Regions from separate parts of the Proteus sp. CA142267 genome, predicted to be linked through region 3. Evidence: predicted binding sites of a transcription regulator. Region 3 holds the regulator's gene; each other region holds the start of a gene.
What was found. The regulator Fur, encoded in region 3, represses iron uptake genes when iron is present. The targets are predictions, from matches to a motif close to ATAATAATGAGAACNACTATCAA.
Positions count from the first base shown of each region.

Region 1: the regulator Fur is predicted to act here: its motif matches at 4,041-4,063, upstream of C0T34_RS01560 (siderophore-interacting protein).
Region 2: the regulator Fur is predicted to act here: its motif matches at 2,983-3,005, upstream of C0T34_RS00340 (TonB-dependent siderophore receptor).
Region 4: the regulator Fur is predicted to act here: its motif matches at 1,958-1,980, upstream of C0T34_RS15710 (TonB-dependent siderophore receptor).

Region 1 covers NZ_QPMG01000001.1:330,944-337,396, reverse strand. The annotation lists gene C0T34_RS01575 (fimbria/pilus outer membrane usher protein) at 1-1,239, shown strand, start outside; gene C0T34_RS01570 (fimbrial protein) at 1,251-2,330, shown strand; gene C0T34_RS01565 (molecular chaperone) at 2,343-3,050, shown strand; gene C0T34_RS01560 (siderophore-interacting protein) at 3,139-3,984, opposite strand; gene C0T34_RS01555 (DUF805 domain-containing protein) at 4,379-4,762, opposite strand; gene C0T34_RS01545 (DUF2474 domain-containing protein) at 5,432-5,593, opposite strand; gene cydB (cytochrome d ubiquinol oxidase subunit II) at 5,574-6,453, opposite strand, start outside.
Region 2 covers NZ_QPMG01000001.1:64,581-71,033, reverse strand. The annotation lists gene C0T34_RS00350 (iron-siderophore ABC transporter substrate-binding protein) at 1-37, opposite strand, end outside; gene C0T34_RS00345 (ABC transporter ATP-binding protein) at 28-810, opposite strand; gene C0T34_RS00340 (TonB-dependent siderophore receptor) at 885-2,969, opposite strand; gene C0T34_RS00335 (ABC-F family ATPase) at 3,260-4,858, opposite strand; gene C0T34_RS00330 (NAD(P)H-binding protein) at 5,119-5,745, opposite strand; gene hutX (heme utilization cystosolic carrier protein HutX) at 5,752-6,243, opposite strand; gene hutW (heme anaerobic degradation radical SAM methyltransferase ChuW/HutW) at 6,283-6,453, opposite strand, start outside.
Region 3 covers NZ_QPMG01000002.1:70,306-76,758, forward strand. The annotation lists gene glnS (glutamine--tRNA ligase) at 1-388, shown strand, start outside; gene C0T34_RS06090 (OprD family outer membrane porin) at 1,026-2,420, shown strand; gene C0T34_RS06095 (DUF817 domain-containing protein) at 2,970-3,809, shown strand; gene fur (ferric iron uptake transcriptional regulator) at 3,889-4,335, opposite strand; gene fldA (flavodoxin FldA) at 4,526-5,053, opposite strand; gene ybfE (LexA regulated protein) at 5,327-5,635, opposite strand; gene ybfF (esterase) at 5,848-6,453, opposite strand, start outside.
Region 4 covers NZ_QPMG01000011.1:37,667-44,119, forward strand. The annotation lists gene pepD (beta-Ala-His dipeptidase) at 300-1,757, shown strand; gene C0T34_RS15710 (TonB-dependent siderophore receptor) at 2,054-4,216, shown strand; gene dinB (DNA polymerase IV) at 4,294-5,349, opposite strand; gene C0T34_RS15720 (glycerophosphodiester phosphodiesterase family protein) at 5,583-6,453, shown strand, end outside.

The sequences.
Region 1 (6,453 bases), on a different contig from region 3:
CGGCTTGCTTATAGTAAATATATGGATGCGACATTAACCAATTTAACATTGGCTGCTTATCGTTATTCTACTCGTGATTATTATAGTTTTGTAGATTCAATTTACGCTCATGACAACTATAAAGCTTGGAAAGACTATCAAAATGATATTGCTCAACAGCAAAATAATAATAATGCAGTATCTGATCTTGATTTATCAACGTTTGATGCACTACGAGGTTCTAGAGCAAAAAATACGTTTACCATAAATCTTAATCAATATTTGGGTGGTCAGCGTGGTGTTGTTTTTCTTTCAGGGACACATCGAAACTATTGGAATACAGATGAGAGTAATCGCGAGTATCAGTTAGGCTATTCAAATAATTATAAAGATATTGCGTATAATCTTTCTGTTTCAAAGTTAAGAAATTACGATAATAAAGAAGAGACTCGTTATTATTTTAATATTAGTGTGCCGATTTCATTTTTTGATAAAAGAGCCAATATTAATACTTCAATTTATGCGGCTGATTCACGTTACCAGCAATCTACAATTAGTATGAGTGGAACAGCAGGTAAAGATGACCTAGTTAATTATACTTTAACAGGTTCAAATCAAACGGGTGGAAATAATTTAGTCGGCGCAAATGTGAGTTATCGTCATCCATATAGCACATTATCTGCATCTTATACGGAAGCAAATAATTATCGCCAGGGAGGATTAGGCGCTAGAGGAACAGTTGTTGCCGTACCTAATCATATTGTTTTTTCAGGTAATACAGGGAATACCTATACTCTTATCGAAGCACCTATGGCCAATAATATGATGGTTAATGGAAATAAAGCCACATTAACCAATAATCAAGGGATAGTATTAGTGCCTAATAGTATCCCATATCGTACAAATAATTATACTTTAACAAATACAGAAATACCTTCAAATGCTGAGCTTGTTGGAAATACAACCCAGGTTACTCCGTATTTAGGCGCAGTTAATTACCTCACATTAACAACGGATAAACGTAAGACATTTATTATTAAAGCATCTTTAGAAAATAATGAAAGTTTACCTTTCGGTACAGAAGTTTTAAATAATAAAAAAGAAAGTATTGGTTATGTCGGACAATCAAGTGTGCTTTATTTAAAAAGTGATGAGTTACCTTCTTCAATCTTTATAAAATTAAATAAAGCTGAAAAAATGGAATGTGTTGTGGAGCATTTAATAAATACGATGGATAAAAATAGTAATATTTGTCGATAAAGGAAAGCGCTATGAAATCACCAGCTTTTATATTTATAATTTTATTAGGTGCGATAAGCCAACAGGCAATTGCTAACTGTAAACCTGAGGACACTATTACGGCACCCAATATTAACTTTGATTTATCTGCAGATTTAAATGCAGCTTCAACAACTGTAACAAAAACGAGTAGAACAATATTTCCGGGTACCTTTAAATGTAATGCAAGAGGGGTATTATTTCCTAATACTGTGGGTATTGCCTCACCTTTTAATGATGGTCGAACGGGAACAATTGGTTTTAATGGTGGGAAGCAGTTTGTCTCTATTACATTAACAGCATTAGAAAAAGATAATGTAACGAATATTTCAGCGGGAACACACCCTGCATCAGATTTAGATACTAATTTCACCTTAAAATTTACGTTATTGAGTAGTAAACCCTCGACCAATTATAAAGAGGTGAGTGGAAGTACAGCGGTTGTTAATCCTGTTATTTTAGCGTCAGATGCATCGAGTGTTGGGTTAGTTCAGTGGTTACTTAATATTGTTATTAAACTTGTGCAATTCTTATTAACGTGGCAATGGCCAGTTGATCAAAATGATATTTTCTTACAACCAATGCTAATTACTTATAATCCTGTAATGACAACCTGTAATTTTTCTAATGCGGGTTTAGTTGTTTCATTGCCATTAATCAGTGTAAAAGATGCAAAAACGGTAGATAAAGCAGGATACACACCTTTTACATTAAATTTTACGTGCCAAGACTTTTTAAGTGGCTCAAAAACGTCTAGAAATATTAAGATGTTTTTATCAAGCCAAAATTTATTGGCGACAGATAAAACTATATTAACTAATACAACAGCGCAAGGTGCAGGGGGGATCGGGTTCCGTGTAGTAAAAAGCGATAATATCAATAGCCCCGTTATTTTTTCTGACAATATTAATTCTCAAGGTAGTGCGACCAGTATTTTCAGTGTTAATCAAGGTGGCAACTTATCCTCTGCATTTTCGATAAATATGGGGGCTTATTACTATCCTTATAATGCTAATTCAGTCACTCAAGGAAAAATAACAAGCACAGCGACATTAGTAATGTCTTATGACTAAAGAGCGTATCTAATGAAAAAAATAATGAATGCTACTTTTATTTTATTTTTTATGCTTATAACATCGACAACAAAAGCGAGTGTAGTACTTGAACGTACACGTCTAATTTTTCCTATGGACAAATTAACACTGTCATTGCAAATTTTTAATCGCAGTGAACAACCAACATTAGTCCAATCTTGGATAGATGATGGTGATATTGCATCAACCCCTGAGACAACAACGGCTCCTTTTATTGTTATCCCTCCCATAATGAAAGTTTCCTCTAATGGAGGAGCACAATTAAAAATACAACAATTAGACAATAAGTTGCCTCAAGATAGAGAGTCTATTTTTTATCTTAATGTGCTTGATATTCCGCCTAAACCTAACAGTGGTGAAAATACAAATACGTTGCAATTAGCATTACAAACTCGTATTAAGCTTTTTTACCGCCCTAAACAACTCGAGTTAACGAGTAACGCTATTTTTAAACAGATTGAGATTACAAAGGAACAGCAGAATTTAGAGATTAGTAATTCTTCAGCTTATTTTTTTACGATTTCCAAAATATATACACAAGAGAATAAAGAGCAATCTTTAATTCAGGCCACAATGATAGCGCCGTTTTCAAAACAAAAAATTGAATATAAAGGGCAAGTTGATACCAATCAAGTCATTACCGTCATCTATATAGATGATGATGGAAATTATCAGCAAGATAAGAAGAATATACATTGATTACATTTTTATAATAAAAAAGGCTGCATATTATTGAAGTATTTAATATGCAGCCTGTACAGCCAACGCTTGATCTTTACTTTATTACTTAGCTTATGTCTTCGTTATCCATAACATGATGACGTTCAGCGTGATAGCCTTCTTCGTCATAACCAAAACGCCAATAAGGAATGGCATAAATCAAACTACGATCGTAACCGTTATCACGGCGAATATGGCGTCTTAATGCACGAATAATTTTGTCTTCACCTGCAATCCAAAATGCCACATCTTCAGCAGGCAATTCCCATGACACAAATTCATTAATTAAGTTCTGAGTTTGTTCTTCTACTGAGCCAATCAACCAGATTATCTCTAAGCCACTAGGGTGTTTAATTTCTTGGCGATGCGTTTCGTCTTCTACTCGTATAACAACTTTTCCTTGAACATTAGGCTGCATGGTTTCAATTAAAGCCATTAAAGCAGGTAATGAACTTGGGTCGGCTGCCATATAGTAATGTGACGCAGGTGCTAATAAAGGATCAGGGCCACCCGGATTAGTGATCCCAATATAGTCGCCTTGCTTAGCATTTAGCGCGAAATGAATAGCAGGGCCTACATCGTCATGTACGGCAAATTCAATATCTAACTCTTTTTGCTCAGGACGAATAGCACGAACACTATAAGTACGTACAATCGATCTTGGTTCGTCTTCAGGCCATTTAGGACCTTTTTCAGAAAAGCCTGGTACAGTAGGTTTAACTTGGCCTTCTAAAGGTAAGAATATTTTTAAATGTGCTCCCGCAGTATCTGCTGGGTAAGTATCTAAATCATCACTCGTAAAGGTGATACAACGCATTCCCGGTGTAACATCAGTAATACGTTTTACTTGAACTAGGCGAGGAGGCGCTGGTTTATAAATATTTTTTTCTTGAGGTGTTTTTTGGTTACTCACGTTTTTTTACCTGACTCATTTAATTGTTTTATTGACGTAGATATTATCATTTTCAATTAATAATGATAGTCATTATCAAAATTAACATTGATTTAGTAAAGGAAAGCGTATTTTTTACTTATATTGTGTGACTAAGTTCAAAATCACAACAAAGAAAAAACTTAAGGATCAATGCAATAAGCATGGTGTAATAACGTGATGTCGTTAATTAGAAACGTTAGAAGTAAGTAAAAATACCAAAGTACAATGCGGGAGGAGATGAGCCAGTGTTATTTTATTTAAAGAAAGGAATGTTTTTAGATATTTGTAATAAAGGTAGGAAAATCAATTAATACAGTGAGTAAACTTAATAGTAGGTGTACCCACTGTATTGTCATATTAATGCAACAATAGATTAAGCTTTAGGGTCTGGGCCGAATCTGTTGTCACCTTTAGTACCTTCAAGGCACATAAAGACAAAAATAATTAATCCACCAACAGCAGGAATAAATGCAAGTAAGAACATCCAACCTGATTTATCTTGGTCGTGGAAGCGACGAATAGTCACTGCAAGGCTAGGGATAATAATAGCTAAAGAGTAAATACCTAAAATGATACCAACAATTGAACCTAATCCACTCATTTCACCCGTATTCATGTCTATTGATGAAATCACAATAGCATATAGGATGGTAATAATAATGGTATTTACTAGAGTAAACATCCAATATTCTTTTCTACGAGCACGGCCTGAAAAGTTAGCGTAATTATTTTTAATGACTTCCAAATACCAATTCATGACTTCATCCTTAATTTAGTAGCAACAATACGTAAGCCTAGTGTAAGTGATCTTTCTTAGCAATTAAGATAATTCTAAATTATCGAAATATGTATTTTGAACACAAATTATCCATTACCCATACTTTTAATAGGGTGGTGGATTCAATTCTTGAATTAATCATCAGGGCATATCTAAATGACTCATTTGACGTGTCGTTATAGAATAATACAGATATGAACCTGCTAGGTGGCGATATCATAATTACTTTGGAAGCCTAATTCAACATTCATTCCAGCTTATTTCTAGAGAAGATAGTTTTTTATAGGATTGTTTATATCTTTATTTATCGAAATAAACACATGAAAAAGATTTTATCTCTTATTATTAATCAAAAATGATGTGTTTAAAGTGATTTTATCAAGGAGTTTGATTTAAATTTAGTTAATTATGGATAAGTGAAAATATTTTCTTTTGTGTTTTATGTTTATAACAAAGCAATTTATATAAAATTAGTTACTAAAAGAGTATTTAATAAGAATAGGTTAAGTTTTAATGACATTAAAGAGTCGTTCACTATCTTAAATAAAGATAAAAGGGCTGAAGATAACTTCAGCCCTTTCTTTACTTCTATTCTATAGCTTACCGTATTCGGTGCTAGTTGATTATATTGCTGTATGTATTTTGCCTTTACTTGACTTTCATTCCGGCTAACGTCATTAAAAAACGAAAGAGGGAAGAAACTGCGAATAAGGCTAAAACACTACAAAACCAAATAGTAATCAACCATCCCCATTTTTTTAATAATGAGGGCTTGGTTTGTATTTGTGGATCAGTGATAACCTTCTTCATAATTTGTTTTTCCTCTGAAAACGTAATAACTCCAGAATGTGTACACGAGAATAATTGGAATAATAAACAGTGCGCCAACTAGCATAAATCCTTGGCTTTCTGGCGGTGCGGACGCTTCTACAAAACTAATTGCAGGTGGAATAATGTTAGGCCAAATACTGATCCCTAATCCTGCAAAACCTAAGAAAATTAAAGCCAGCGCACCAAAGAAAGGCAGGTAATGTCCTTGTTTTTTCACTGAGCGTAAAATTAGCCAAGTGCTATACAACACTAAAAGAGGAACAGGTAAAAAGAAGAACAGGTTTGGTAATGTGAACCAACGTTCAGCAATTGCAGGTTGTGCTAATGGTGTCCATGCACTAACTGCTGCAATGACTGCAAGCATAACAAGTGTAAGCGGTTTAGCGACCTTATATAGACTCTGCTGTAAATGACCTTCGGTTTTCATAATTAGCCAACCACATCCTAATAAGGAATAGGCGATGACTAATCCAAATCCACAAAAGAGTGCAAAAGGGGATAACCAGTCAAAATAACTACCTGCAAAAGCGCGATTAACAACTGGCAAACCTTGAACTACGCTACCAACGACAACGCCTTGCATAAAAGTGGCTAAGATAGATCCAAAGATAAATGATTTATCCCAAAAACCTTTGTGATTGTCATCGGCTTTAAAACGAAATTCAAATGCGACACCACGAAAAATTAAGGCGACAAGCATTAATGTTAGAGGCATTGCTAAAGCATCAAGAATAACCGCGTAAGCTAATGGGAAAGCACCAAATAATGCAGCTCCGCCTAGGACTAACCATGTTTCGTTACCGTCCCACACCGGAGCAACGGTATTCATCATTAAGTCA
Region 2 (6,453 bases), on a different contig from region 3:
ACAGTGATTTAACTATTTTTTGTAATATTACACGCATACCACTGCCACCTTATGTTGTTGTGAACCTTGATTATCAGGGTGCTCAATCAGCTTTATTGGTGTTTCATAAAGAGCAGAAAGTCGCTCATCATCAAAAAGTAATGAGGCCTCACCTTCAAACGCAATTTCGCCTTTTTTAAGTGCGATAATATGAGTGGCATAACGCAAGGCGAGGTTAAGATCATGCAAAATAATGATAATACCAACATGCTGAGTCTGGTTTAACTCACTCAACAATTCCATTAGTTGATATTGATGATGTATATCTAGTGCTGATGTTGGTTCATCTAAAATTAAAATAGGTGATTGCTGAGCGAGTAACATTGCAACCCAAGCTCGTTGACGTTCACCACCCGATAAATCATCGGCGAGTGTGTCCGCAAAAGGAAGAACTCCCGCTTTTTCCATTGCTATAGTGATAATTTCATCATCTTTTTTATTCCAACGACCTAATGTTCCACGCCAAGGAAATCGTCCTAAACGCACTAATTCTCTGACAGTTAATCCAGCTGAAGCGGGAAGCTTTTGGGGGAGAAAGGCTATCTGTTTAGCCAGATCGCGGGGCTTATAATGTGAGATATTGCTGTTATTTAGTGTAATAGATCCACTATCTGGAGCTTGCTGACCTGATAATAAACTGACCAAAGTCGATTTACCTGAGCCATTATGACCAAGCACAATGGTTAATCCTAGATCTGAAATACGCAGTGAGGGAATTGATAGAATAGTGCGTCCACCGCGATCCATTTGAATATTTGAGAGTTCAAACATGGTCACTCATTTATAAAATGATATTCCGCCTTTTATTGTATGGTTAACAACAAAAGACGGAATAATAAAGAAAATTACCAACGATATTTAGCATTCAATAAAACAGAGCGAGATTGCCCGTAATAACAGTAATAATCACAACCAGAAAGATATTCTTTATCTAGAATATTGTTGATATTTAACTGTAATTGCAACTGTTTATTGAAATTATAGATTGCAGCCATATCCCATAATGTTGCACTAGGTACGGTTAAATCACTGTTCTTAGGATTATCTTTAGATTTACCTAAATAACGCACACCCGTTCCTAAAGTTAAATCTTGGGTTCCCGTAATTGGAATAGTGTAACTACCCCAAGCAGATGCAGTATGTTTAGGAATTAAACCGGCTTGTTGTTTACCTCTATTTCCAGTGTCATCGGTTTGCATATCGGTATAGGTGTAATTGGTTTTTAATGCTAAACGTTCCGTTAATTGCATTTCACTTGTTACTTCAACACCTCTTGATGTCACTTTACCAGCTTGTGTTGAAACAGAAGTCATTGGATTTGCAACTAGTGCATTCTTCTGTGTGATATCAAACCAAGCAATATTAAAATAACCATCCATAAAATCAGGTGTATATTTTACCCCGGCTTCAATTTGATCACCTTTTAATGGTTTATACAGATCTTTAGTTGCAGGATCGATAGTACTCATCACCTCAAAAGATTCGGAATAACTCACATAAGGAGATAGACCGTTATCTGCTAGGTACATTAATCCTGCATTGAGGCTAAATTCACTATCAGTGCGTGATTTATCCTCATTTTTTGCTTGAGCTTTATTTTCTGTTTTCACCCAATCTTGACGTATACCCGCCATTGCAACCCAGCGGCTATCAAATTTAGTTTGATACTGTGAGTAAAGGCTATATTGAGTTTTATCAATGGTACGATTGATATTATCAGCAGGGTTAAGTGGGGTATATTTGCCGTAAATAGGATTCCACGGATTAATCGTACCAAAGCTGTAATTATCTTGCTCATCACCTTTGGTTTGGTGATACTGCAATTCAGCACCCGCTAATAAGGTATGTTCGAAATTATCCGTATCCCATTCACCAACAACGTTATTATCAAAAGAGATACTTTGGTTTTTACCATCACGGAAAACGATGCCACGACCAAGTTCTGTTGCCGTAATATCTGAATTAGGGAATGCATAGACACTACGCAATAACAGATCGTTATAGCCATAGTTTAGACGTTGAGAAAAACACCAAACATCGTTGATGTTACTTTCTAATAAATAACCTGCTGAAATTTGAGTACGTTTATATTTATCGTATCCCGGTTCACCTAAGTTAGTTGACGGTTTAATTTTACCAAAAGGAGATGAAATTAATGTACCGGCAGCCGGGAAAAAAGGATTAGTCGGTGTACCATCATCATGCAAGTAGGTTGCCATAAAGGTCAGTGATGTATCGTCAGTTAGATTAATCGCAACACTTGGCGCAAGATAAATCCGCTCACTATCAGTGTGAGATAATTCCCCATCTGATTTTTTCATTAAGCCAACAAGACGATAACGCACACGTTTATCATCAGTTGTACTTGAAACATCAAAGCCTAACCCACGCTGATCATTATTTCCGACCTCAAGAAATACTTCATTTTGAGGCTTAAAGCTGGGTTTCTTTTGTACGACGTTAATCGCACCACCGGGTGTCGATTCACCAAATAATACAGCTGATGCACCTTTTACCACTTCAATCTGTTCAAAACCATAAGGCTCAAGTAGCCATGTGTAATAACCATCACGAAAAAGGCGACTGTTATCTAAATAAGTTGCAGCTTCAAACCCTCGCACACGAAGCCAGTCAGTATCGTTATCGGCACCAAAGGGCTGAGAAACAACACCAGAGGTATAACGTAAGGCTTCATCAAGTTTTTGAGGGGCATGTGTTTCGAGATCTTTTTGGGAAATGACAGAAACGGATTTAGGCGTTTCTTGCAAGCTGGTATTTACTTTTAGCGCTTGAGCACTAACGACAAGCTTCTCAACTTGTTCCGTTTTTGCTTTTTCTTCTGCAAAAGCCTGTGTAGTCAAAATAAAAGGAAGGGTGGCAGAGCAGAGTAATGCCACCGGTTTCAATTTAAATGCATAAAAATCAATCACAATAAGTCACCGAATAATAATGATTACTATTAACACTATTATTCATATAATCGATACTAAGGTAAATTAATTTATGCAAAAATGTCTATAAATGATAACTTCTTGGGTTAATTAACTATTTCGTAACGGAAGGTGTTTTTCTTGGTATAACCCTTGAATGCCACCTGCAAAGCAGGTGGTTTTATGTTTAAGACGCTGACGCGACTTAAACTGGCTAAAGCCAAAATAAAAAAGCTCGATAAATAATATCGAGCCTTTTTACTATTTATTACTTTAATTTGGTTATGAAATTAAAGTGTGACACCTTTCTTCGCAAGGAACTCATCGTAAGTTCCTTGGAAATTAGTCACTTTTTCAGGTGTAATTTCAATAATACGGTTTGCTAATGAACTTACGAATTCACGGTCATGAGAAACAAAAATCAAAGTACCTTGATAAAGCTCTAATGCCATATTCAGTGATTCGATAGATTCCATATCCAAGTGGTTGGTTGGTTCATCCATAATCAGAATATTTGGTTTTTGCATCATAAGCTTACCAAATAACATTCTGCCTTTTTCGCCACCCGATAAAACTTGAACTGATTTTTTCAAGTCATCTTGAGAGAACAGTAAACGACCTAATACGCTACGTACAGATTGCTCGTCATCTTCTGGTTTCATCCATAAGCTCATCCAATCAAACACCGTCATATTGACTTCAAAATCAGTTGCATGATCTTGTGCGTAATAACCAATGTTTGAGTTTTCAGACCATTTTAAACGACCAGTATCCGGTGTTAATTCACCAACTAATGTTTTGATCATTGTCGATTTACCCACACCGTTGTTACCTAAAATGGCAACTTTTTCGCCCACTTCAAGCATCATATTGACGTCTTTAAACAGTGGGGCATTATCATCATAGCCTTTGGAGATATTTTCCACTTCAAGCGCATTACGGAATAATTTTTTCTCTTGCTCAAAGCGGATGAATGGGTTTTGGCGGCTAGATGCTTTAACTTCAGCTAATTGAATTTTCTCAATTTGCTTAGCGCGAGAGGTTGCTTGGCGTGATTTAGAAGCATTAGCACTAAAGCGACTTACGAAAGATTGTAACTCACTAATTTGTGCTTTTTTCTTTGCATTATCGGCTAATAAACGTTCACGCGCTTGAGTTGCAGCAAACATATATTCATCATAGTTACCCGGATGAACAGCAAGCGCACCATAGTCTAAGTCAGCCATGTGCGTACATACCATATTTAGGAAGTGACGGTCATGGGAAATAATGATCATGGTACTATTACGTTCATTTAGCGTTTGCTCAAGCCAACGAATGGTATCAATATCCAAGTTGTTCGTCGGTTCATCCAGTAACAAAATATCCGGATCAGCAAACAGAGCTTGTGCAAGTAACACACGTAATTTCCAACCCGGAGCCACTTCACTCATAGGGCCATTATGTTGTTCTAATGGAATACCTACGTTTAGCAATAATTCGCCAGCACGAGACTCAACAGTGTAACCGTCCATTTCACCAAATTTCACTTCAAGATCGGCAACACGTAAACCATCCTCTTCGCTCATTTCAGGTAAGCTATAGATGCGTTCACGCTCTTGCTTCACTTCCCAAAGTTCAGTGTGCCCCATAATCACGGTATCAAGCACAGTAAACTCTTCATAAGCGAACTGGTCTTGTTTTAGTTTACCAAGACGTTCATTAGGATCGAGGAATACGTTGCCACTACTTGGCACTAAATCGCCACCTAAAATTTTCATAAAGGTTGATTTACCGCTACCGTTGGCACCGATTAAACCATAGCGATTTCCGCCACCAAATTTGACAGAAATGTTTTCAAACAGTGGCTTTGAGCCAAACTGCATAGTGATATTATTGCTGATTAACAAGACGAATACTCATTATTAGTGAATGACAAAAGGTAATGGGGCGGCATTATGCCACAAGTTACCCCTATTAAGACAGTAAAGTGACGAATGTCTGTTAAGGAATTTTGGCTGTAAGAGAAAAACTCATCGTATTGTGAGTTATTGCCCATAATAAAAGTAAAAAAAAGAGATAACGCAAATACGTTATCTCTTAATGGTGAGCTTAACTTGAAACGTAATATATTCACCACGCACGCAACGACTTGGTAACCACTTAGTAACTATTTAGAAGGTACTAAACCCGGTTCAACCACAGCATAAACTTGGTCATCTAGAAGCTCAGCCTCAAGAAGCTGAGTCACTAAACGCGCAACATCTCGGCGATTCACTAAACCATGAGTCTCTTCATATTGATAAAGCTGAGCCTTGCCCGTTTCTTCACCATTAAGTAATCCACCCGGTCTTACTATTGCATAATCAAAACGGCTGGTTTGCAACCACACTTCAGCCAATGATTTTTCTCTTACGGCTTGACCAAATGCTGCTTTTGCTCTGTCAGATAAGGCAACCCAACTATCACCACATCCTAAAGATGAAACCATTAACATACGTTGAAAACCCATTTTTTCCGCAATATCAATGACTGTTCGATGAGCCAGATAATCATTTTCACCACCCATTGTGGAAATAATATCTGCTTCTTTTCCTGCTAATGTTAAAACAGCTTCAACAGCTTTAGCATCAATCGCATCACCGATAACGGTTTTTATCCCTTTGTCTTCTAAACGATTAACCGCTTCCTCGGAACGGACTAAAGCCACAATAGGGCGTTGTTGTGTAACACCAATATCTGCAATATATGCGCCAATACCTTTACCGCCAGCGCCAAAAATAACCCATGTTTTCACGCGCAATTATTCCTTATTTAATTGTTGTGCTAATTGACGGAAGGCTGATAATTGCTGTGGCAATAATTGACGATGTTCATCTCTACCGAGGAAGATTTTAAACATTGCAACGCCTTCTTGATTGAAAAATAAGATAGAGGCGGTATCCATTCCCATAAATTTACGCTCGATCATTGCAATATATTGGCAATTTTCGGCTTTAATATGGCCTGTCATTCCTTTTTTGCCACGTAAGTTAAAATAGCCATGACGATGAAAACCACTCGGTAATTCGCCACTAAATTCTAAGATAACATCTTGAGTATGCACAAGTGTGGTGACATTACCCCATTTCATCACGTTATCCCACACTGTATCGAATTGCTCACCACTCATTAATGAGCGTGATGGCAAATGTCTCACAACTTCCAACAAGGTTGTATCAAATTGCGTAGCGATAGTTTCCAGCGTTCCATCAGGCTCAGTCATTAAAAATTGTTGTAGTTCTATATTCATGATGTTGTTTCCATCTTTTAATTAATATTTAGGGTAATAAAATTAGCGAGGTGTATTTAATTGCAAAATTAATTGCTGTAAGGATGTCAGCAAATTACTTGCCCAAAACCGACCTTCATTAGTGAGTTTCATACAAAGAAAATCATCTTCGATAAGACCAGCTTGATACCATTGATTTAATAAAGGGGAGAGCAGAGTCGCTTGCGGACTTAA
Region 3 (6,453 bases):
ACAAGGCGAAATTACGACCATTTATTGTACCTATGATGCAGAGACTCTAAATAAAGATCCTGCTGATGGACGTAAAGTAAAAGGCGTTATTCACTGGGTAAGCATTCCACATGCTATTCCTGCTGAAATCCGTCTTTATGACCGCCTGTTTAGCGTACCAAACCCAGCAGCAGAAGATGATTTCTTATCAACAATTAACCCTGAATCATTAGTTATTCGTGAAGGTTTTGTTGAACGTAGCTTAAAAGATGCAGCTATCGAGAAAGCGTATCAATTTGAGCGTGAAGGCTACTTCTGTGCTGATAAGCTTTCAACAGCGGATAAACTTGTGTTTAACCGTACTGTGGGCTTACGTGACACTTGGGCGAAGATTTCTCAACAAGGTTAATTTGACGTACTTTAAGTCACATTAGTATCTTAATGAATAAAATGCTCGGTAATTATTTATCGAGCATTTTTTTATCTGTTTTACAGCTTATTTCGCTTCATTTTTCATCTATTGATATTAAATATTTACTATTCATAATTTAATTAATCTCTCATTTTTTCTTTTTTTAGGTGATAAATTTCTATTTGTTTCGTTTGAAATAGTTTATTCACTATCGCTTTATTCTTTTGTTTCTTCAGATCATCACGTTAAATAAAGCTGTAATAAGAAAAGTGTGATTCACACCTCATATTTTACATCGTTAAAAAAGATTATTTATAAATACTACTTATTATTCCTTTCTATAAAAAGAAATCTTATATCATTTAAAGATTGCTTTATAAAATATAATTAAATCAATCGATTATATTCATTTTTAATCAATCCTTATAAAAGAAAGAAAATGAAACGATCATTTAGTTATGTGCCCTTTGTCATATTTTGATAAAAATTCTTTTTTTTGGGTTGATAATTCGCGTCGCGAAAAATATGCTGTTTCTAACCTAATTTAGGTTTTTTCCCCACTTGGGGTTTTATATTTGGAAATAGGCATTGTGCTTATTTCTTTTTTAGTCAAAGTCAAAGAGGAAACAATGCTATGGTTATGCAACATGCTAAACCAGGCAGGGTGGCACTTGCCGTTATGGGCGCATTGCTTGTAACTGCACTACCTGCAAAAATGTCTCATGCTGAAGGGTTTATTGATGACTCAACCTTAACAGGCGGTCTTTTTTATTGGCAACGTGACCGTGATAGAAAAGAGTTAACACCAAATAGCCCTGATTACGGCAAATACAAAGCTAACTTACACCATTCTACTTTCAACGCTAATCTAGATTTCTCATCAGGTTACCTCGGTAATTTTATTGGTATTGATTTAGCTGCCTTTGGTGCGGCTGAATTGAATAACAGTGGCCCAGCGGCACCTAACGAAATCGGTTTTAGTGATGCAAAAAGTCGCTGGGATGAAAAATGGACTGGCGATCGCAGCGGCATGAGCGTTTATAAAGCGGCTGCGAAATTCAAATTAGGCAACTTCTGGGCTCAAGGTGGATATATTCAACCTAAAGGCCAAAGCTTATTGCGTCCACACTGGAGCTTCTTACCGGGAACTTACCGTGGAGCTGAAGCGGGTGCTGTCTTTGATTTCGATAAAAGTGGTGAATTGTCTTTCTCCTATATGTGGACCGATGAATACAAAGCACCATGGTATCGGAATATGTACAATTTCCGTAAAGCTGATCTAGAAACGAATATCAGCTATCTTCACTCTTTCGGCGCCAAATATGATTTTAAAAACAGCCTAGTATTAGAAGCTGCATTTGGTCAGGCCGATGGTTATATCGATCAGTATTTTGGTAAAGTTTCTTATGATTTCCCAATTGCTGACAATGCATTAAGAACGTCTTACCAATTCTACGGTGCTAAAGATAAAGTTACCGGTGGAGGTGTTAATGACGTTTATGATGGGCTGGCATGGTTACAAGCACTGACTTTTGGTTATACCTACAATGTATTTGACTTCAAAGTAGAAGGAACATGGGTTAAAGCTGAAGGTAATCAAGGTTATTTCTTACAACGCATGACCCCGGGCTGGGCAACCTCTAATGGTCGTCTTGATGTCTGGTGGGATGGCCGTTCTGACTTTAACGCCAATGGTGAAAAAGCACTCTATGCTGGCGTGATGTATGATCTGAAAAACTGGGATCTGTCAGGCTGGGCGGTAGGTACTTCTTATGTTTACGCATGGGATGCTAAGCCAAGTGGTAAAGCCATTTATGACCAAGGTCAGCGTATCAGAGAAAGTGCATGGAATGCGGATATTATGTATACAGTTCAAGAAGGTCGCGCTAAAGGCACTCTCTTTAAACTTCACTATACCCGTTATGATAACCACTCTGATATTCCTAGTTATGAAGGTGGTTTTGGTAATATTTTCCAAGATGAAAAAGATGTTAAGTTTAATGTGATAATGCCATTCACTATTTTCTAATATTGGCATAAGGATAAAGTGTATTAATTGCACTTTATCCTGAATAAAACTAAAAAAGCTAAATACGATTACGATAAGTAAAAATAAGTAGTAGGAAGGTAGGGATGCAGTAATTAAAAAGAGCTTTATAAATAAGCCTTGTTAATAAAGTGAAGTTGTCAGCAGTAGTAAGAAGTAGAAAAGTAGAAGTAAAAGAGTTGAAGTAAAAAGTAGTAAGAGTCGTTTTAAAATCGCAGTATGTAGTAAAAGTAATGAAGTAAAGTCGTCATGTCATGTCGCCTGAGATAAATGTGAGTGGGTTATGTTTATCTCCAGTGCTTCAGTTATTTCGCAGAATTTGCGTAAGGTATTTACCCTAAGTAAAGGCAGTCAGAGTGGGTATCGTAGTGGGGGGTAAATACCTTTATTTTTCATTCCTTTCTTTTTAGTCCTTTTCATCCTTGTAGGTTTTTTTATTCTATGGCAAATTTCTTGCCATTCATTTGATCTCACCTTATTTATTATTCTGCATTGAATGCTGTTTGATAATGCAAGTTTTCAGGAAGAAGCATGTTAAAGCGATTGGACGATTTTTTATTAGAACCACCATTGAAGCCCTTTAAAGGTATAAAACGATTTATTGTTGAATTTCTTTTTTTTGGTGTAAAAGAGGCGCGTTCTTGTTTATTTGCCGGGTTTTTCTTTTTTATTTTATTTGCAACGCCAAGTAAAGGTGTCTTTGGGATACCCCGTTATGATGTGCTTCTTATTCTCGCTATCGCTTTTCAATTATGGATGGTGCGGGGAAAGTTAGAAACATGGGATGAATTAAAAGCGATCTGCTTTTTCCATATTGTTGGTTTTGTGATGGAATTATTTAAAACATCAGCGGCAATTGGTTCATGGAAATACCCTGATTTTGCTTACACGAAATTATGGGAAGTTCCTTTATTTACAGGATTTATGTATTCCGCGGTAGGAAGTTATTTAATTCAAGCATGGCGTTTTTTAAAAGTCCGAATAGATAATTATCCGCCTTATTGGCTGGCAACATTAGTTGCACTTGCGATTTATATTAATTTCTTTTCTCATCACTTTATTGGTGATTATCGCTGGTATTTAACTGCCTTTATTTTAGGTCTTTATGCCCGTAGTGTGGTTTATTTTACGCCTTATGATACAGAGCGAAAAATGCCCTTATTACTTGCTTTTGTTCTGATAGGTTTCTTTATTTGGCTTGCTGAGAATTTCGGTACATTTTTTGGTGTTTGGCAATATCCTAACCAAATTGGTGCTTGGTCTGCTGTACATGCAGGCAAATGGGGCTCTTGGTCACTATTGGTTATTGTTACATTTACTATTGTGGTTCATTTAAAACATATTAAACACAGTATCAGTGTGGCTAAGTAGAGTTATCCTCGGATTTTAGGCAATAAAAAAGGAACTGTTTACAGTTCCTTTTTTTTACTGAGAGATTATCCAGAATGAATTATTTCTCATCATGTGCGTGGCTATCTTCTTTACAATTGCCTTCAGCGCAGTGGCCATATAAATAAAGGCTATGATTGGAAAGCTTGATACCATGACGTTCAGCGATGTTTCTTTGGCGTAATTCAATTGCATCGTCTGTAAACTCGATAACTTTACCACAATCAAGACAAATTAAATGGTCATGATGGTGTTGTTGAGTTAATTCAAATACTGATTTACCACCTTCAAAATTATGTCGGGTAACAATACCAGCATCATCAAATTGGTTTAAGACGCGATACACTGTTGCCAGACCAATCTCTTCACCGATATCGATGAGTTTTTTGTAGAGATCTTCAGCACTGACATGATGGCACTCAGGATCCTGGAGCACTTCCAAGATCTTTAAGCGAGGAAGTGTAACTTTTAACCCAGCATTTTTTAACGCTTTATTATTGTCGGTCATGCGGATTTAATCCTGTTGCTAATGGTGAATTTAATTTTTGTGCTCACAAATAGGTTTTATTCATTAATGCTCGGGTGAATAAATAACCTCATTGATTATAGGCATGATATTTAAAAATAAACACCCCTACCTATCACACTATCTTAGCACACCATTGAATAATTATCATTCTCAATATTGAGTATTTATTTTATCCCAGAATTTCGTCTAGGCTCATTTCTTCTTTGATTTGAGCAACCCAAGCGTCAACACGCTCTTCGGTTAATTCTGGTTGGCGGTCTTCATCAATGGCAAGACCGATAAAATGATTATCATCTGCAAGCCCTTTAGAGGCTTCGAAATGATAACCTTCTGTTGGCCAATGACCTACGATAACAGCACCACGAGGCTCAATAATATCGCGGATAGTCCCCATTGCATCACAGAAATATTCTGCGTAATCCTCTTGGTCACCACAACCAAAGAGCGCAACAAGCTTACCATTGAAATCAATATCTTCTAGTGTTGGGAAAAAATCATCCCAATCACATTGTGCTTCACCATAATACCAAGTAGGAATACCCAGTAACAGAATATCGAACGCTTCGATGTCTTCTTGACTGGATTTTGCAATATCATGAACTTCGGCATTATCAGCGCCCAGTCTTTCTTGAAGCATTTTGGCAATATTTTCAGTGTTGCCAGTATCACTGCCGAAGAATATTCCTATGATTGCCATAAAGTGAGATAACCTCTTTTATTCTAAATTCGTTATATTTCAAATTGTAGCGTTATTGACTACGTATATTTTCACAAGTTACATACTACTTGCATGTTTCTAGTGACTCATTTACTTGTCACCTAGCTACACTTCAAAATATTTAGAGTATATTTGTCTGTGTTTGAACAATTACTAGTGAAAGATAAGCATTGTGTTTTCATAGTAGAAAACTAAAAATGTATTTTGACGAAAATAGCAGGCTAATTCTGTCGAATTTGTGTGGTTTATCTGCTAGCTATTCTTGTTTTGATGCATTTTTAAGGCGTGATTTTGCGCCAATTGCTCAAGTAATATTTCTTCAATAAGCTCACTACGACTGACGTTTCTTTCTGTCGCCAACTCATTGAGAGCATTTACAGCATCTTCATTTAATTTTAACTCAACTCGACGTAAGCCATTAACTCTGTCACGTCTTAATTGATTACGTTTATTAATTCTAAGCTGTTCATCCCGAGAAAGCGGGTTTGTTTTGGGTCGCCCAGGTCTGCGTTCATCTGCGAACAAATCCAGTGTGGTGCGATCAGTTTGTTCTTTTGCCATAAATTTTGCTGTGAAAGGGCGTATACCAATGACTAAATTGCGAAACGCCCAATAATACCCCACATAGTGATGTCTCGCCACTGCTTCCTGACTTTAACCTATTGTGATTTGGTCTTTTTATCAACAGATACTGTTTTTAAGTATAATAATTATACATTCTACTAAATTATCATTTTTTCAGTGGCAATATTTTAAGTTGTTAAGTTTATTAACTAAGATTTCTCTAAAAAGCGGCGAATTGCCTTAATAACGGTATCTGGTTTTTCTGAATGAACCCAATGTCCAGTGTTTGCAACAACAAAAGCGGTCGCGAGAGGAAATTGGCGAGCTATATTTTCACGATATTCATCTAAGATATAAGGTGATAAACCGCCTCGAATAAATAATACAGGATGATGCCAAGCAGGCACCTCTTGCCAGCCAATAATGTCTGAATAGGCATTTTTTATTGCAGGTAAATTAAATAGCCACTCACCATTTTTGAATGATTTTAGTAAAAATTGGATCACACCTTCTTCTTCAATAAAAGGACGCATGATTTCCACCGCATCTTGACGGCGTGTAACTTGAGCTTTTGTTACGGCTTCAAGTGCAGCAAAAATTTTATCATGGCGACGAACGTTATAAGCAACAGGTGACATATCAATCACAACAATATTGGCGATTCGCTCAGGGGCTAATGCTGTCATCGCCATCGCAATTTTGCCTCCCATTGAATGACCAATAATAATGGCTTTTGAGATATTTAAACTATCAAGTAATGTGAGCACATCTTGCGCCATATCTTGATAATTCATACTTTCACTATGAGGAGAATG
Region 4 (6,453 bases), on a different contig from region 3:
AAGGTTGCGCGAGATTATAGTGATTTGAGCGCCTAAAAACCAGAGAAAACGTGAAAACAGGTGAGATTATCCTTATTTTTTTCTGTAATATCTTTTTATGATTAAAAAACAAACTATATAAAAAATGAATACAAATAGAGATCTAATTTCTTAGATAGAGATGTGAATAGAATGACGCATTCATCAGAAGAAAGTGATATTCTCAACTATATTGGCGTATAACGCTCAGAATAATAAAGCTAGCCCTTAAAAAAGCGGTAGGCTATCAATAACACAGATGCTGTTAGAGGAGATCCATCGTGTCTGAACTATCTACTCTATCCCCACAACCACTATGGGATATTTTTGCAAAAATTTGTTCGATTCCACATCCATCACATCATGAAGAAGCCTTAGCTTCCCATATTCTTTCTTGGGCAAGTGAAAAAGGTCTTTTTGCACAGCGCGATGCAGTTGGCAATATTTTAATTCGTAAACCAGCAACTAAAGGCATGGAAGATCGTAAAGCCGTTGTTTTACAAGCACACTTAGATATGGTGCCACAAAAAAATAACGACACCGTTCACGACTTCACAAAAGATCCGATTCAACCTTACATTGACGGCGAGTGGATCAAAGCTAAAGGCACTACATTAGGTGCAGATAATGGCGTAGGTATGGCATCTGCATTAGCTGTTTTAGCTGATGATACTGTTAAACACGGCCCATTAGAAGTTCTGTTAACCATGACTGAAGAAACAGGCATGGACGGAGCATTTGGTTTACAACCAGGTTGGTTACAAGCTGATATTCTTATCAACACAGACTCTGAAGAAGAAGGTGAAATCTACATGGGTTGTGCGGGTGGTATTGATGTTAAAACCACAGTAAGCCTTTCTTACGATGCAATTCCAGCAGGCCACGTTGTTAAACAACTGGTTCTGAAAGGATTAAATGGTGGTCACTCAGGTGGCGATATCCATTTAGGTTTAGGTAACGCAAATAAATTATTAGCGCGTTTCTTAGCAGGTCATGCAGAAGAATTATCACTGAAATTAATTGATTTTCATGGTGGTACACTGCGTAATGCTATTCCTCGTGAAGCAAACATTGTTTTTGCAATTCCAGCGGATAAAGCAAGCCAACTAGACGCAGTAAAAGCGAAATTTGAAGCTCTGTTAAAAACAGAATTAGCTATTGCTGAAAAAAATCTAAAAGTTGAATTAATTGATACAACAACAGATAAAAAAGTTTTCACAGCAGATTGCCAAGAACGCTTAATTAACCTACTTAATGCTATGCCAAATGGCGTTATTCGTATGAGTGACGACGTTGAAGGTGTTGTTGAAACTTCATTAAACGTAGGTGTTGTTAGCATTGTTGACGATAAAGTAGAAATCCTATGCTTAATTCGTTCTCTGATTGATAGCGGTAAAACCTATGTTGTTAGTATGCTGACAGCATTAGCAAAACTGGCTAAAGCGGATATCGAAACCAAAGGCGGTTACCCAGGTTGGAAACCAGATGCAGACTCTCCTGTTATGCATTTAGTTCGTGACACTTACCAACAACTGTTTGATAAAGTGCCAAACATCATGGTTATCCACGCAGGTCTTGAGTGTGGTCTGTTCAAAAAACCTTACCCAGATATGGATATGGTTTCTATTGGGCCAACAATCCGTGGTGCTCACTCACCAGACGAACGTGTTCACGTTAAAAGCGTCGGTCAATACTGGCAATTATTAACTGCGATTTTAAAAGCGATCCCTGCTAAATAATTTCGCTTTAATATTAATAATGGAACCCGCTTAATTGGCGGGTTTTTTGTGCCTAAAACTATCACCAAGAAATAAATTATCCCCTCAAATTACACGCTATTTCCCTTAAAGATCATAATTTATTCCTTATATAGCCAATTACATAATCACTTATTCCATTATCGAATAAAAAATAAATCTTAATGAATTAAATATATAGAATGCTAATCATTATCATTAGTATTAATGTTTTCGGAGTGATATTTTCATGGCTTCCATATTTAAAGTTAAAAAATAAAAAACTAAAGGGTTCTATTGTGTCTAATAAAAATTACGTTGCTAGCGTCTTTCTCGCCTTACCTCTAAGTTTACTTTCTGTTCAAATTCATGCAGCCGTCAATCAAAACATACCTGAAAAGATAATTGTTACGGCATCTCCATCGCAAGATCCTCAAGCGCCTGTTTCCGGTTTTGTGGCAACAAAAACGTTATCAACAAATAAAACACCGAGTGAAATTGAAAAAACACCACAATCCATTAGTGTGATCACGCGTGATCAAATGGATGCTCAAGATGTCAGTTCAGTTTCTCAAGCATTACGTTATACGCCCGGAGTTTTCACAGAATATCGTGGAAGTTCTAATCGTAATGATGAGGTTTTTATTCGTGGATACAGTTATGCCCCCCGTTTTCTTGACGGCCTAAGTTATGGAATGGGCGCTTCATCATCAACGGGTGCAATTGATCCCTGGTTATTAGAGCGCGTTGAAGTGGTCAGAGGGCCTGCATCCGTTCTTTATGGCCAAGTCAATCCGGGTGGCCTTGTGGCAATGACAAGCAAAAGACCAACTGCATCCCCTATTCGCCATATTCAAGTACGAGCAGGCAATGATAAATTAGCAGAAACCGCTTTTGATTTTTCAGGTACATTAAGTGATGACAATCGAGTGCTTTATCGCCTAAACGGTGTTGCAAAAACACAACACACTCAAATAAAAAACTATAAAGAAGAACGTTTTGCACTTGCTCCAGCTATTACTTTCTTACCTAATGAACAAACTCGCTTAACGCTACTAAGCTTTATTCAGCAAGAGCCTGAAGCTGGATATCGTAATTTTTTACCTGCTTATGGTACGGTTAAAAGCACTCCGGCAGGTACTATTCCCTTTGATTTTGATGTTAACAATCCCGATTACCATAAATCATGGCGTCAACAATATGGTATAGGCTATGAATTTGAACACGAATTTAGTGATTCACTAAAAATTGTACAAAATGCTCGATATAGCCATATTAATCAGAAATATAAATATCTTGTATTTGGCTCTTTAAGAAAAGATAACCCTTATGTTCTTGAACGCCGAGCACAACAAGAGCAACGTGAAACAGATACTTTAGGAATAGATACTCGTTTACAAGCCGACTTTACCACTGCAAAACTTAATCATACTGTGATTGCTGGTATTGATTATCAATGGAGCAAAGATCAAGATAATTTGCTTCGAGCAATAGGGCCAGAGTACGATCTTGACTGGCGTAATCCTAACTATCATTATCCTATCGATATGAGTTTACAAAAACCTGCGACCGATCAGCTACAAAAACGTGATCAAATTGGGTTATATCTACAAGATCAGATCCAATGGAAAAATTGGATCTTACTTGCAGGATTACGCCAAGATTGGGCTCAAGTTCGTACTCATGATTTCTTAGCGAAAAGCTATGATCAGCAAGATGATCATAAACTAACGGGTCGTGCTGGGCTTTTATATGCTTTTGATAATGGTATTTCACCATATATAAGCTATAGCACTTCGTTCGAACCTAATTTACAAACTCGCCGAGCACCAGGAAGTGCCCCTTTTGAGCCTAGCGAAGGTCGTCAATTAGAGGCCGGAATAAAACACCTCACACCAAATGAGCAAACATTGGCAACACTCTCTGTTTATCAATTACAACAACGTAATGTTACCAACTACAATGCTGAAAAAGCGTATTTTGAACCAGTGGGTGAAATTAGAAGCCGTGGTGTTGAAGCACAAATTAATAGCCAATTAACTGAAAACATTTCATTTATCAGCAGTTATTCTTATACCCATACTGAAGTAAGAAAAACCATTATTGCGGGAACACAAGGAAAAGAACTCCCTAGAGTTCCTAAACATATAGCATCACTTTGGGGTCAATATGATGAAACCTCTGGGCTATTTAATGGCGCTAAAGCGGGTGTTGGTGTCAGATATCTGGGTGTATCTCAAGGCGATACCAAAAATACAGTTAGTGTACCTGCAGTGACTCTTTACGATGCGATGATTGGTTATTCATTAGGTGAATTATCACCTTCTTTAAAAGGTGCTGAAATTCAGCTTAATATGAATAATATTGCGAATAAACATTATGTTGCATCTTGTGCTGGTGATACGGCTTGTTTTTATGGCATTGGAAGAACGATGACAGCAACAATGAATTATCGTTGGTAATGCTACATAGATTAACTACATAAATTAACTGTGTTAACCATAGTCTATCTATTGATTGACTATGGTTTTTTTAATTTTTATAACGCTAAAAGAAGTTGTCGCTCTATTTGTGGATCTTGCAAGGTGACATGAAATCCGATTAACCGAACACCTCTACCATTTCGACGCTCATGCCATGCTTGATAGGCAATATTGATTAAATCGGCTTTTTCTAAAATAGGATGAGCATGCTCTTGTGTTGTTAATTGAAAATCATCAAATTTTAATTTAACGCCTTGCCTTGCTATTCTTAGATCCGGTTTAACTTTTGTTAATCGCCTTTCTAATTCGCTATACAATCCATCAAGTAATGCCAAACAATCATCCCAAGAATTAATATCTGAGGCAAAAGTACGTTCAACTCCGACTGATTTCCTGAGTCTATCTGGATTAATTTCACGTTCATCAATACCATGACTGCGTTCCCATAAATTTTGACCAAATTTTCCAAACGCTTTTACTAAAGAAATGACATCGGTGCGACGAATATCAGCACAAGTTTCTAACCCCATTTCTTGCAAACGAGCAAATGTCACCTTACCTACACCCGGTATTTTATTAAGTGGTAATTTTAAAATAAAATCATCGACTTGTTCTGGTGTAATAACAAATTGCCCATTTGGTTTATTCATATCAGAGGCAATTTTTGCAAGAAATTTAATCGGTGCAATACCTGCGGATGCCGTGAGATTTAACTCATCAAAAATTTGCTGGCGAATTTCTTGAGCTATCAGCGTTGCTGAGCCATGACAATGCTTACTGTCAGATACATCAAGGTAAGCTTCATCGAGTGAAAGAGGTTCAATAAGATGAGTATAACGAGAAAAGATTTGGCATATTTTTGCTGATGTTTCTTTATAGAGAGCCATCCTACCGGATAGCACTTTTAAGTGAGGACATAACTTCAACGCTGTTGCCGTTGACATAGCACTACGGACACCAAAACGACGGGCGGGATAATTCGCCGTGCAGATCACACCTCGACTAGAAGCATTGCCTCCAACCGCAATAGGGATCTCTTTTAGTGCTGGATTATCTCGCATTTCAATCGCAGCATAAAAACAATCCATATCAACATGAATAATTTTACGCATACAATCACCTCACCTTGTTTACTGTTTAAATATACAGTAAATGAATATTAACTACAATTTTTATTCGCTCTTATCTCCCTCGATTGAGGTGTATTTCCCATAAAAATCTGAATTAGTCTGTTTATTTATAGAATTGTCACAAAGTGATGATAGATTATTTTTGCTCGTTGATTAATTACATTACTTTTGAATATTGTTTTGTAACTATATATAAAACAAGGAAATAATTTTTCATGATCAAATTATTCATCGCTATTTCTCTCTTTTTTTATTCTGTAATCCTTATGGCATCTCCTAAAATTATTGCACATCGTGGTGGCACAGCTGATGCCCCTGAAAATACTGAAATTGCTATAAAAACAGCGCTCTCTAATCAAGCTGATGCAATTTGGATCACTATTCAATTATCAAAAGATAATATTCCTGTTCTTTATCGCCCTAGCGATTTAAAAAGCTTAACGAATGGACAAGGCAGTATTTCTGAATTTACTGCACAGCAACTGAAGCAATGGGATGCCGGCTATAAATTTGGTGAAGCCCAGCAATTTCCTTATCGAAATAAAGGTGTCACCATTCCGACATTGGATGAGATCTTAACTCAATTCCCCACAACACAATTTTATCTTGATTTAAAATCACCAGATGCTGATCCAGCAACTCAAGGTGAGGCATTAATAACTGTACTTAGTAATCATAACGCACTGGATAGAACCCGCGTTTATTCTACAAATACTGCATTTCTTGATGCTTTGCCGACTAATGTACAACGTTTTGAAAGCCGTGATATCACTCGTGATATTCTAGCTAATATCACTATGAGCCATGTTTGCCTGTTACCTGAAAACTTAGATATTACTCGTTGGTATGGACTTGAGCTGCACCGCAAAGTCGAAGTTGTTGAGAAGTACACATTAGGTGAAGCGCGCTCTGCTTCAGTTCTGAGTTGGGATAAAGATGCGATGTCTTGTTTTCGTGCTGGAGGCAATGCTCATATTGTTCTTTTTGGGATCAACACAGAGAAAGACTATATTCAAGCCACTGAATTGGGTGCTGATGCGGTTATGGTCGATTCACCCGCAAATATGAAAGCATTTAGAAAAGAGT